2 linked regions of the Flocculibacter collagenilyticus genome follow. The protein of the gene in region 1 interacts with the protein of each later gene in a pairwise test. Links are inferred from orthologs where the notes say so. Each region holds a gene or a part of one and is shown on either strand. Other genes may lie near its edges.

Evidence for each region.
Region 2: the proteins of HUU81_RS01550 (region 1) and mrdA interact in binary tests that used the Escherichia coli proteins (3 or more experiments, as listed by UniProt). The link is inferred for Flocculibacter collagenilyticus from one-to-one orthologs.

Annotation. Positions count from the first base shown.
Region 1 is NZ_CP059888.1:335,100-341,376, reverse strand. What follows is about bases 1,758-4,898. They hold HUU81_RS01550 (penicillin-binding protein 1A), read left to right. Parts: upstream 1,758-2,110; coding sequence 2,111-4,687; downstream 4,688-4,898. Other genes in these bases: HUU81_RS01545 (hypothetical protein), read right to left, coding at 4,684-4,898; HUU81_RS01555 (pilus assembly protein PilM), read right to left, coding at 1,758-1,970. Outside these bases: HUU81_RS01565 (type IV pilus inner membrane component PilO), read right to left, coding at 1-341; HUU81_RS01560 (PilN domain-containing protein), read right to left, coding at 331-903; more of HUU81_RS01555, read right to left, coding at 891-1,757; more of HUU81_RS01545, read right to left, coding at 4,899-5,283; HUU81_RS01540 (AraC family transcriptional regulator), read right to left, coding at 5,286-6,277. UniProt on the Escherichia coli protein: Cell wall formation. Synthesis of cross-linked peptidoglycan from the lipid intermediates.
Region 2 is NZ_CP059888.1:2,937,877-2,940,951, forward strand. The notes cover bases 205-3,075. They hold mrdA (penicillin-binding protein 2), read left to right. Parts: upstream 205-645; coding sequence 646-2,505; downstream 2,506-3,075. Other genes in these bases: rlmH (23S rRNA (pseudouridine(1915)-N(3))-methyltransferase RlmH), read left to right, coding at 205-633; rodA (rod shape-determining protein RodA), read left to right, coding at 2,502-3,075. In the rest of the region: rsfS (ribosome silencing factor), read left to right, coding at 1-162; more of rlmH, read left to right, coding at 163-204. UniProt on the Escherichia coli protein: Catalyzes cross-linking of the peptidoglycan cell wall. Responsible for the determination of the rod shape of the cell. Is probably required for lateral peptidoglycan synthesis and maintenance of the correct diameter during lateral and centripetal growth.

The sequences.
Region 1 (6,277 bases):
GTAATATCATCCAATAAGCCTGGCGTTTCGTGCGTTGCAGGTAAGCGCTTCAATAACGTTGAAAGTTGCTTTTCCATGTCTTGCATCTGCTGTTTATATAGTTCTAAATTCGCCGATGCAGCATATTTAATTTTGTATGTTTGACGTAGCTCTTCTTCCTTGGCGAGCGCACGCTCGTAATCTTCAATTTTACCCGACACTAATAGTGAGTAACTACCAAACGCCACACCTACCGCAACGATAATACCAAAGATAACTTTTATCACTGGCGGCCACGAACCAATATTTTCTAAATCCAGTTCGCTTAAATCAATATCAGAAAAATCAACATTAAGATTCATCAGCATCACCTTGAATTTGTTCGTAACCTGTTACTTTTAACTGCATCTCAAAGTCACTCAGCAATGCTGGTTGTGCTTGGCCAGCTACAATCGAACGTAATACAGGCTCAGCAAGTAAACTAGACTCTTCTATCTTACGCATCATGTTAGCCAGTCGGTTATTCGACTCACTCTTACCAACAATTAACAGATGCTGGCCTTTTTTCTCTAGCTTAGTAAGATAAATACCAGCAGGAACAACGCTCGCTACTTCATCAAGTACTTGCGTACCTAAGTTTCGACTGCCTTGTAATTGCTCAATCAACGTCATGCGTTGCTGTAAGTCTCGTTTACGATCGTTAAGCTTTCTAATTTCTACAATTTTTTGATCAAGTACTGCAATTTCTTTGTTAATGAAGGCATTACGCTTTTCTTGACCAGATAATAATGCTCCATAGTAAAGACTAATGAAGAATATAATGACAAAAACAGTTCCCGCTATAACAGATAGAATACTTAAATATTGCTTCTGCTTCTCTTTTCGTGCTGCCTCTCGCCAAGGCAGGAGGTTTATATGTGCCATGGGGAAAAACTCCTTAATGCTAATCCTGTGGCAACCATTAGTTGAGGCGCTACTTGTTCGATTGCGTCTTTATCAACTAACGGTGAAAACTCTAGCTCTGCAAACGGTTTTGCTAACACTGTATGAATACCTAACTCATCAACAATCAGCTTATCAATACCGTTAATTAATGCAGTACCACCACTGATAATGATGTAATCAACATTTTCTTTGCCACTAGTTGTAAGATACATTTGAATAGCGCGACGGATTTGTTGAAGCAGAATAGTTTGAAACGGTGCCAACACTTCAAAGGTATAATTGGGTGGAAGGTCGTTACTGAGTTTTGCTTTTTCAGCTTCTTCGAACGTTTTATTGTAATAAGAGACGATTGAACGTGTGTATTGTTCACCACCAAAAACCTGATCGCGGGTATAAACGGTTTCACCATTTTCAATAATGCTCAACAAGCTCATGGTTGCGCCAATATCAACCGTCGCCACCACTTTTTCACTTGCATCGTCTGGTAGCTGACTAAAACATAGCTGCGCCGCACGGCTTAACGCATAGCTTTCTACATCAACAACTTTACTGTCAAAGCCGCCAATATCAATAGCACTAATACGCGCTTCAACACTTTCAGTACGTGCAGCACTGAGTAAAACATTTACTTTGCTAGGATCTGCCTCGTTGACTTCAAGTTTTTCGAAATCTAGGCTAACTTCATTCAATGGGTAAGGAATTAGGCTGTCCGCTTCGATAAGAATTTGGCTTTCCAGTTCTTCATCAGAAAGTGTTACATCCATGAAAATGACTTTAGTGATAACGGTAGAGCCTGACACTGCGGTTGCAGCGTGTTTAATATTTTTTGATATTTTTTTGCGGATTTTGGCAATGACTCTGCCTACTGCTTCAATATCTTGAATTTCCCTCTCTGCCATTGCGCCTTTTGACATGCTTTCAATAGCAAAAGCCTCAACCTTATAGTGATTATGTTGATGACTCAATAATACGGCTTTAACAGAATGCGAACCTATGTCGATTCCAAGCATCAGAGGAATTTGTTTTTGCCAAAAGCTAGTTAACATAATATCTGCTGTTATTACTTATAATTTTTATCGTTTACAGGTTATTTTTATTTCATCAAATAAAAGATTTATTCGTGAACTAATCAGGATATACTATCAGTGCTTTGAAATAAATGGCAGCTAAAATTTAGGTTGTTTCTGTGACTTTGTTAAAAAAATTCATCATATTCGGTTTAATTTGCATTTTACTAGGTAGCTTTGGGCTTCTTGGGATGTATTTTTATGTTAAAAATGAACTACCTAGCGTTGAGGTTTTAAAAGAGGTACGTTTGCAAACGCCCATGAAGGTTTATAGCAAAGATGGCCAACTTATTTCTCAATTTGGCGAAAAAAGACGCATCCCTCTTGCACTTGATGACATTCCTCAACAACTTATTAACGCCTTCCTAGCTACCGAAGATAGTAGATTTTATGAACATCCAGGCATTGATATTGTTGGCTTGATGCGCGCAGTTTTCGGTGAAGTTATTGGTCAAAATAAAGGTGGTGGTAGTACCATTACTATGCAAGTCGCGCGTAACTATTTTGACCTAACACGAGCTCGCAGTTACATCCGAAAATTAAAAGAAATCTTCATTTCATTGCATATAGAACAAATTCTAACCAAAGACGAGATTTTAACCCTTTATCTAAATAAAATTCCGCTAGGTCACCGCTCATTTGGTGTGGGTGCTGCTGCACAAGTTTATTATGGCAAAGATGTTTCTGAATTAACGTTAGCACAAATGGCCATCATCGCCGGATTACCAAAAGCACCGTCGACCCTGAATCCGATTAGCCGCCCAGAGCGTGCAAAAAATCGCAGAGCAGTAGTGCTTGGCCGCATGCTTGAAATGGGATTTATCACTAAACAAACTTATCAAGCTACGAAAGAAGCTCCGATTACAGCGAAGCGTCACGGTGCTCAAATTACCGCACCAGCGCCTTACGTTGCTGAAATGGTGCGCCGTGAAATGGTAGACCGTTTTGGCGCTGAAGAAGCATATACCGGTGGCTACCAAGTTTACACCACCATCATTGCTAAAAATCAGATCGCAGCTCAACAGGCAATTATAAATAATTTACATGACTATGATATTCGTCATGGCTACCGTGGAGTAGAAAAATATTTATGGCAAGAGCCTATTATGACTGTAGCACCTGACTCAAATACCGGTAGTCTTCAAATTAGCACTCCTGAAGAGCAAGTCGCCAATGCAGCATTAGAACCTCGCCGTGACGACTCGATGGCCTGGGATGCAGATGCCATTGCCAATGCCTTAAAATACAAAAAGTCTTATGGTGATTTGCAACCAGCAGTGGTTACTTCAATTACTGAGAAAACTGCTTACATTCAACTTAAAGATGGAAGCTATGATGTTTTAGATTGGCAAGGCATGGCTTGGGCACGCCCTTATATTAACGACTCAACACAGGGCGAAGCGCCAACACGCACTTCAGATATTATTGAGCCTGGCGCACTTATTTATGTAAAACCTAACTCAGAAGGTCGGTTACAGTTAAGTCAATTACCTAAACCAAGTAGCGCTTTGGTATCACTATCACCGCAAAATGGTGCGATAGAAGCCATCGTTGGAGGTTATAACTTTTATTTAAGCGAATATAATCGAGCCACACAAGCGAAACGTCAGGTCGGTTCGAATATAAAACCATTTTTGTATTCGGCCGCACTCGATAATGGCTATACCCTTGCCTCTGTCATTAACGATGCACCTATTAATAAGTGGGACAAACGCCAAGGCGTGGCATGGCGACCAAAAAACTCTCCACCTGTTTACGATGGCCCAACTCGAGTGCGCCGTGCACTCGCACAGTCAAAAAACGTGGTAGCCGTTAGGCTGTTACGTGGTACAGGATTAAACCAAGTCACTGATCACTTAATCAAGTTTGGCTTTGCACCAGACGATCTCCCTTTTAATGAGTCTCTCGCGCTGGGTTCAGCAGCATTAACACCACTTGAATTAGCCACTGGTATTGCAACCTTTGCCAATGGTGGTTTTTTAATTGAGCCATATTTAATTGAAAGAATTGAAGATAGTTTTAATCAACCCGTTTACCAAGCAAAACCCCTAACGGTTTGTCCTGAGTGTGAAACTTACGAAGAGCTTGACGACTCGCAATTTCCTCTCGCACCGCGAATTATTAGTGCCGAGAATGCATTTTTAATTGCACAAGCGATGGAAAGTACAATTTGGGGTGGTGGGAGCTGGAAATACAAAACAGCTTGGATGGGTACCGGTTGGCGTGCGCAAGCCCTTAAACGTAAAGACATTTCTGGTAAAACCGGCACAACAAATGACGCAAAAGATACTTGGTTTTCAGGCTTTACTCCAGGCTTGGTTACAACAGTATGGACAGGATATGACGACCCTAATCGTAGTCTTGGCCGCACGAGTAACTTTAAACACGTTATAGATGATCAAATCGTTGGCGGTGAGGCAGGTGCTACCGCAGCACTGCCAGCATGGATTGAATATATGAAAACCGCACTTGCTGATTTACCAGAAAGAACGATAGATATTCCGAAAGGTATTATGAGTGTACGCGTCGACTTAAAAACGGGCTTATTAGCAACTAAAAATGACTACACATCACGATTTGAGTTTTTTATGCAGGGCACTGAACCGACTCAATATGTAACCGACGATAGGGCCCCTATCGTATTCGATTTAGATGATGAAGCAAAAGTAGAAGAAGAGCAGGAGCTATTTTACTAGCTCGCTGCTTTTTGGTAGACCCCATCAAATACCACCTGCCATGCAGGCAAATCGTTAGATGAAGTTTCTGACGGCAGGCTTGCTTCTCCTTGAAGCTCATCGTTGCGTGCAGGTTGTTGATTTAAGTTTTTTGGCAACTTACGCTGTGCCCAAACTTGACGAACCGTCCCATCTTGGTTTGCTGTCCATGTAATTTTATGGTGCAGCACCGCGCCATCGGCAGCCACTCCTTTTCCGGTTAATTCCATTTTTTTATTTGTCGCATTGCCGCTAAGCTGTAATAACAATCCCGTATTATCAGTCCATGTTTGGTGCCATTGCTTCGTTTGTAAGTCATAAATATTTAAACTTTTGCCTTTATAGCCCTGAGCGGTGCTGTATTCTTCTAAAATGACACAGCCATTTAAAATTTTACTTATATTGTTACTCGCGGGAGGTAAAGACTTGTTACTTTGCAGAGTATTACTCACGCTCCACTTACCTAGCCAAAAATCAAACGCTTGATATTCAGGTGTTTGGCATGCTTTATTTTGCGCCGCTACATCTGAAGCCATCACCGCTACTCCTAAGCAGAGTATTTTTATATAGTGTTTCATTATTAGTCCTCAGTATTTTTATTATTTTTTGAGTGAACATTATGTTGACGCCGCTTTATATAATCAGTCGGTGTACAACTAAACCAACGTAAAAAGGCGCGACTAAAATTACTTTGGTCCGAAAAGCCTAGTCGAAATGCAATGTCGTTGAGCGTTAAATTATCGCGTTTTAAATATTCTAACGATTTTTGCTGCTTATACTGATCTAATAAACCACGGAATGTCCAACCCTGCTCTTGCAGCTTTCGACGTAATGTACGTTCAGACAAACATAATTCTGCGGCAATCGTTGCTTGATTAATATCACACGCCACTTCAAAGCCCTGAAACTCGTACAGCACCCGATTAACAAAATTGGGCGCATACATTTTTTCCATTGCCTGTTGGGCAACTTGCTCGTTAGTTTTGGCGAGTTTAGAACAACCAAACAATAGCGGCTTCGATAACGCCTCATTGCATAACCAATATTTCAATACTGGTCTGCCATATTCAATGCGCCCGTTAAAATATCTCGCATACCGCTGTGTATTAGCCGGCACACTTCTAATAAGCTCAATTTTATAAGGCGTCACTTCTCCTAAGCTAACATCACTAATCATTTTGTGAAGCACAATTAATGCAATATCAAACTCGGGTACATACTGGCTAAACGCATTTTGCGGATGAAAACATACTGCGCAGTGATGTTGCTCTTCTTGGAGTGTTACAGCTAAAGAGTCGGTCATTAACGGGTGGTATTTTACTAAGCATGATAAAAAGTCAGCCATGGTGTGGCTTGCATACAGCGCAAACCCCAGCCCTTGAATATGCTGAGGCTTAAATAGTTTCACCATATTGAAGATAAATTGATCATCTTTTGCTACCGCCATGGCTCGGCAACATAACGATTGCAGCTTCACTACACCAATTCGATCTGTTGCTGTATTAATTAACTGATCATAATCTAAGTCAATTTCGGCCAATAACGAGCTAACATCAACCTGTTCCTGCTCTA
Region 2 (3,075 bases), 2.6 Mb from region 1 along the record:
GAAAACGTTGCTATTGAAGCAAAAAACAATGATATTCCGCCGCTAGGTGTTGAAGGTAAAGAAGCTGGCGAGTGGGTATTGGTTGATCTTGGTAATGTTATTGTACATGTTATGCAAGATGACTCGCGCGATTTTTATCAGTTAGAAAAGCTTTGGAGCTAGATGAAAATTCAGTTAGTTGCCGTTGGCACAAAAATGCCAAGCTGGATAACTCAGGGTTACTTAGAGTATGAGCGACGCTTTCCCAAAGACTTTGCGCTAGAATTAGTTGAAGTAACCGCAGGTAAACGCGGTAAAAATGCTGATATTAAACGTATTTTACAGCAAGAAGGCGAGCGTACATTAGCGGCTATCCCGAAAGGAAACCGCATAGTAACATTGGAAGTTAAAGGTAATCCTTGGAAAACTGAACAATTAGCGTCACAGCTAGAACGCTGGCAGTTAGACGGCAGAGATGTAAGCTTATTAATAGGCGGGCCGGAAGGCTTAGCGCCTGAATGCATTGCTGCAAGTGAGCAGAAATGGTCTTTATCGCCTCTAACCTTGCCCCACCCCCTTGTAAGAGTGGTTGTTGCTGAAAGTTTATATCGAGCATGGAGCATTAATAATAATCATCCATACCACAGAGAGTAATCAATTTAGTCAATGATCCGCCAACGCGTTACGATTAAGGACCATTCAGCAGAAGCGAATTTATTTACTCGTCGAACCTTTATCACCTTTCTGGGTGTGGTGTGCATAATGTTACTACTAATTAGTAACCTGTATCAGTTACAAGTCACTAGCCACGAAAGCTACAAAACCCGCTCTAATGAAAACCGTATTAAAGTAGTACCCGTTGCGCCAAACCGAGGGCTGATTTACGATAGAAATGGTGTGCTGCTTGCCGAAAACAAACCCGTATTTTCTTTGGAAATCATTCCAGAGAAAGTAGGTAATTTAGAAGATACCTTACAAGCGCTCTCAACCATTATTGAGATTTCTGACGAACAAAAAACACGCTTTTTAAAAGCAGCGAAATATAAACGGCGCTTTAAAAGCATTCCCATTATTGGTCAATTAACTGAAACACAAGTTGCTCAGTTCTCCGTCAATCAGCACCTATTCCCCGGCGTGTCGATAGAAGCTCGTTTAACCCGTTACTATCCACATAAAGAAACACTGACTCACGTGCTTGGCTATGTTTCAAAAATAAATAAAAAAGATTTAACCAAATTAGAAGAAGAAGAAAAAACAGCTAACTATGCTGCCACTCGTGATATAGGAAAGTTAGGCTTAGAAAAGTATTATGAAAATGAACTACATGGCACAGTAGGATTTCAAGAAGTTGAAATTAATAATAGAGGACGCATATTGCGCACCCTCAAACAAGTTCCGCCAATTCCGGGTAAAGACATACACCTAGGGATTGATATTGGATTACAAAAAACCGCACAAAAAGCCTTGAAAGATACACGAGGTGCTGTAGTGGCAATCGATCCAAGAAATGGTGACGTGTTAGCCTTGTATAGCAATCCTAGCTACGACCCCAACTTATTTGTTCACGGTATAAGTGGCAAAGAATATAAAAAAATCATCAACTCTAAAGATCGCCCGTTAATTAACCGAACTACCCAAGGAAGATATCCACCCGCCTCAACAATAAAGCCCCAACTTGCACTGTTGGGCTTGGATGAAAACGAAGTGACGGTTAAAACCCGTATTTGGGATCCGGGTTTCTTTCAACTGAAAAACTTAGATCATAAATATCGCGATCACACTCCATACGGCCATGGCTGGGTTGATATTTTTACCGCCATTGAAAAGTCATGTGATATTTACTTCTATAGTTTGGCTGTTAAATTAGGTATAGATCGTATCAGTACCTTTATGGCTAAGTTTGGTTTTGGTGAAGAAACTGGTATCGACATCCACGAAGAAAATACAGCAATTTTGCCTTCCGTTGGCTGGAAACGGGCACGCTATAATCAACCATGGTGGGCAGGCGATACAGTAAATATAGGTATAGGACAAGGGTATTGGACAGCAACGCCTTTACAAATAGCGACGGCAACAACCGTACTTGTTAATAAAGGGCTGTTTTACGTACCTCGATTAGTTAATGGCTTCACTGAAAATGACCAATTTGTTGAACGAGCTATTGAAGAAAAACCGCCTGTGGTATTAAACGACAATAAAAATTGGGATCCTATATTAACTGCTATGCACAATACGGTACTTAGAGGCAGTGCGGCAGGAGCATTTAAAGGCGCAGTTTATGATTCGGCAGGTAAAACCGGCACAGGTCAAGTTATCAGTATTTCTCAAGACGAAGAGTATAAAGAGGAAGCGATCGCTGAACGTCATCGTGACAATGCAATGTATATTGGCTATGCACCTTATGATGACCCACAAATAGTTATTGCCGTTACTTTAGAGAACGCGGGGCATGGTGGTACCAATGCGGCACCTATTGCCAGACAAATAATGGATTATTACTTTACTGATCGCATGAGTAAACAATGATACAGACTAACGCTTCTGAACATCGCCCTATTTCATTATGGACCCGCCTTCATTTAGACGGTCCATTACTTGCGTGTTTAATTGCTCTCATGCTTGTTGGCGTGGCGGTACTTTACAGTGCAGGAGGACAAGATCAGGCCTTAATAATTCGACAAGGCGTTCGCTTAGGTGTCGCTTTTGTAGTGATGTTTGTATTAGCGCAAATACCTCCCATGGTTTATCAACGCTGGGCTTTACCTTTATTTATCGTTGGAGTGCTCCTGCTAGTTGCCGTGCTGGCTTTTGGCCATGTTGGAAAAGGTGCAAAGCGTTGGCTTGACCTTGGTTTTATGATGTTTCAACCTTCTGAGATAATGAAATTAGCTGTTCCCATGGCCGTAGCATGGCATATTAGTCAGCATAACTTACCCCCTTCTCTTAAGAACGTTATTATTGGGTTTGTGATTGTTTTAATTCCTACCTTACTCATATCTAAGCAACCAGATTTAGGAACATCACTACTGATAGCAAGCTCAGGCATTTTCGCATTGTTTTTAGCAGGAATGAGCTGGCGTATTATTTCAGTATTTG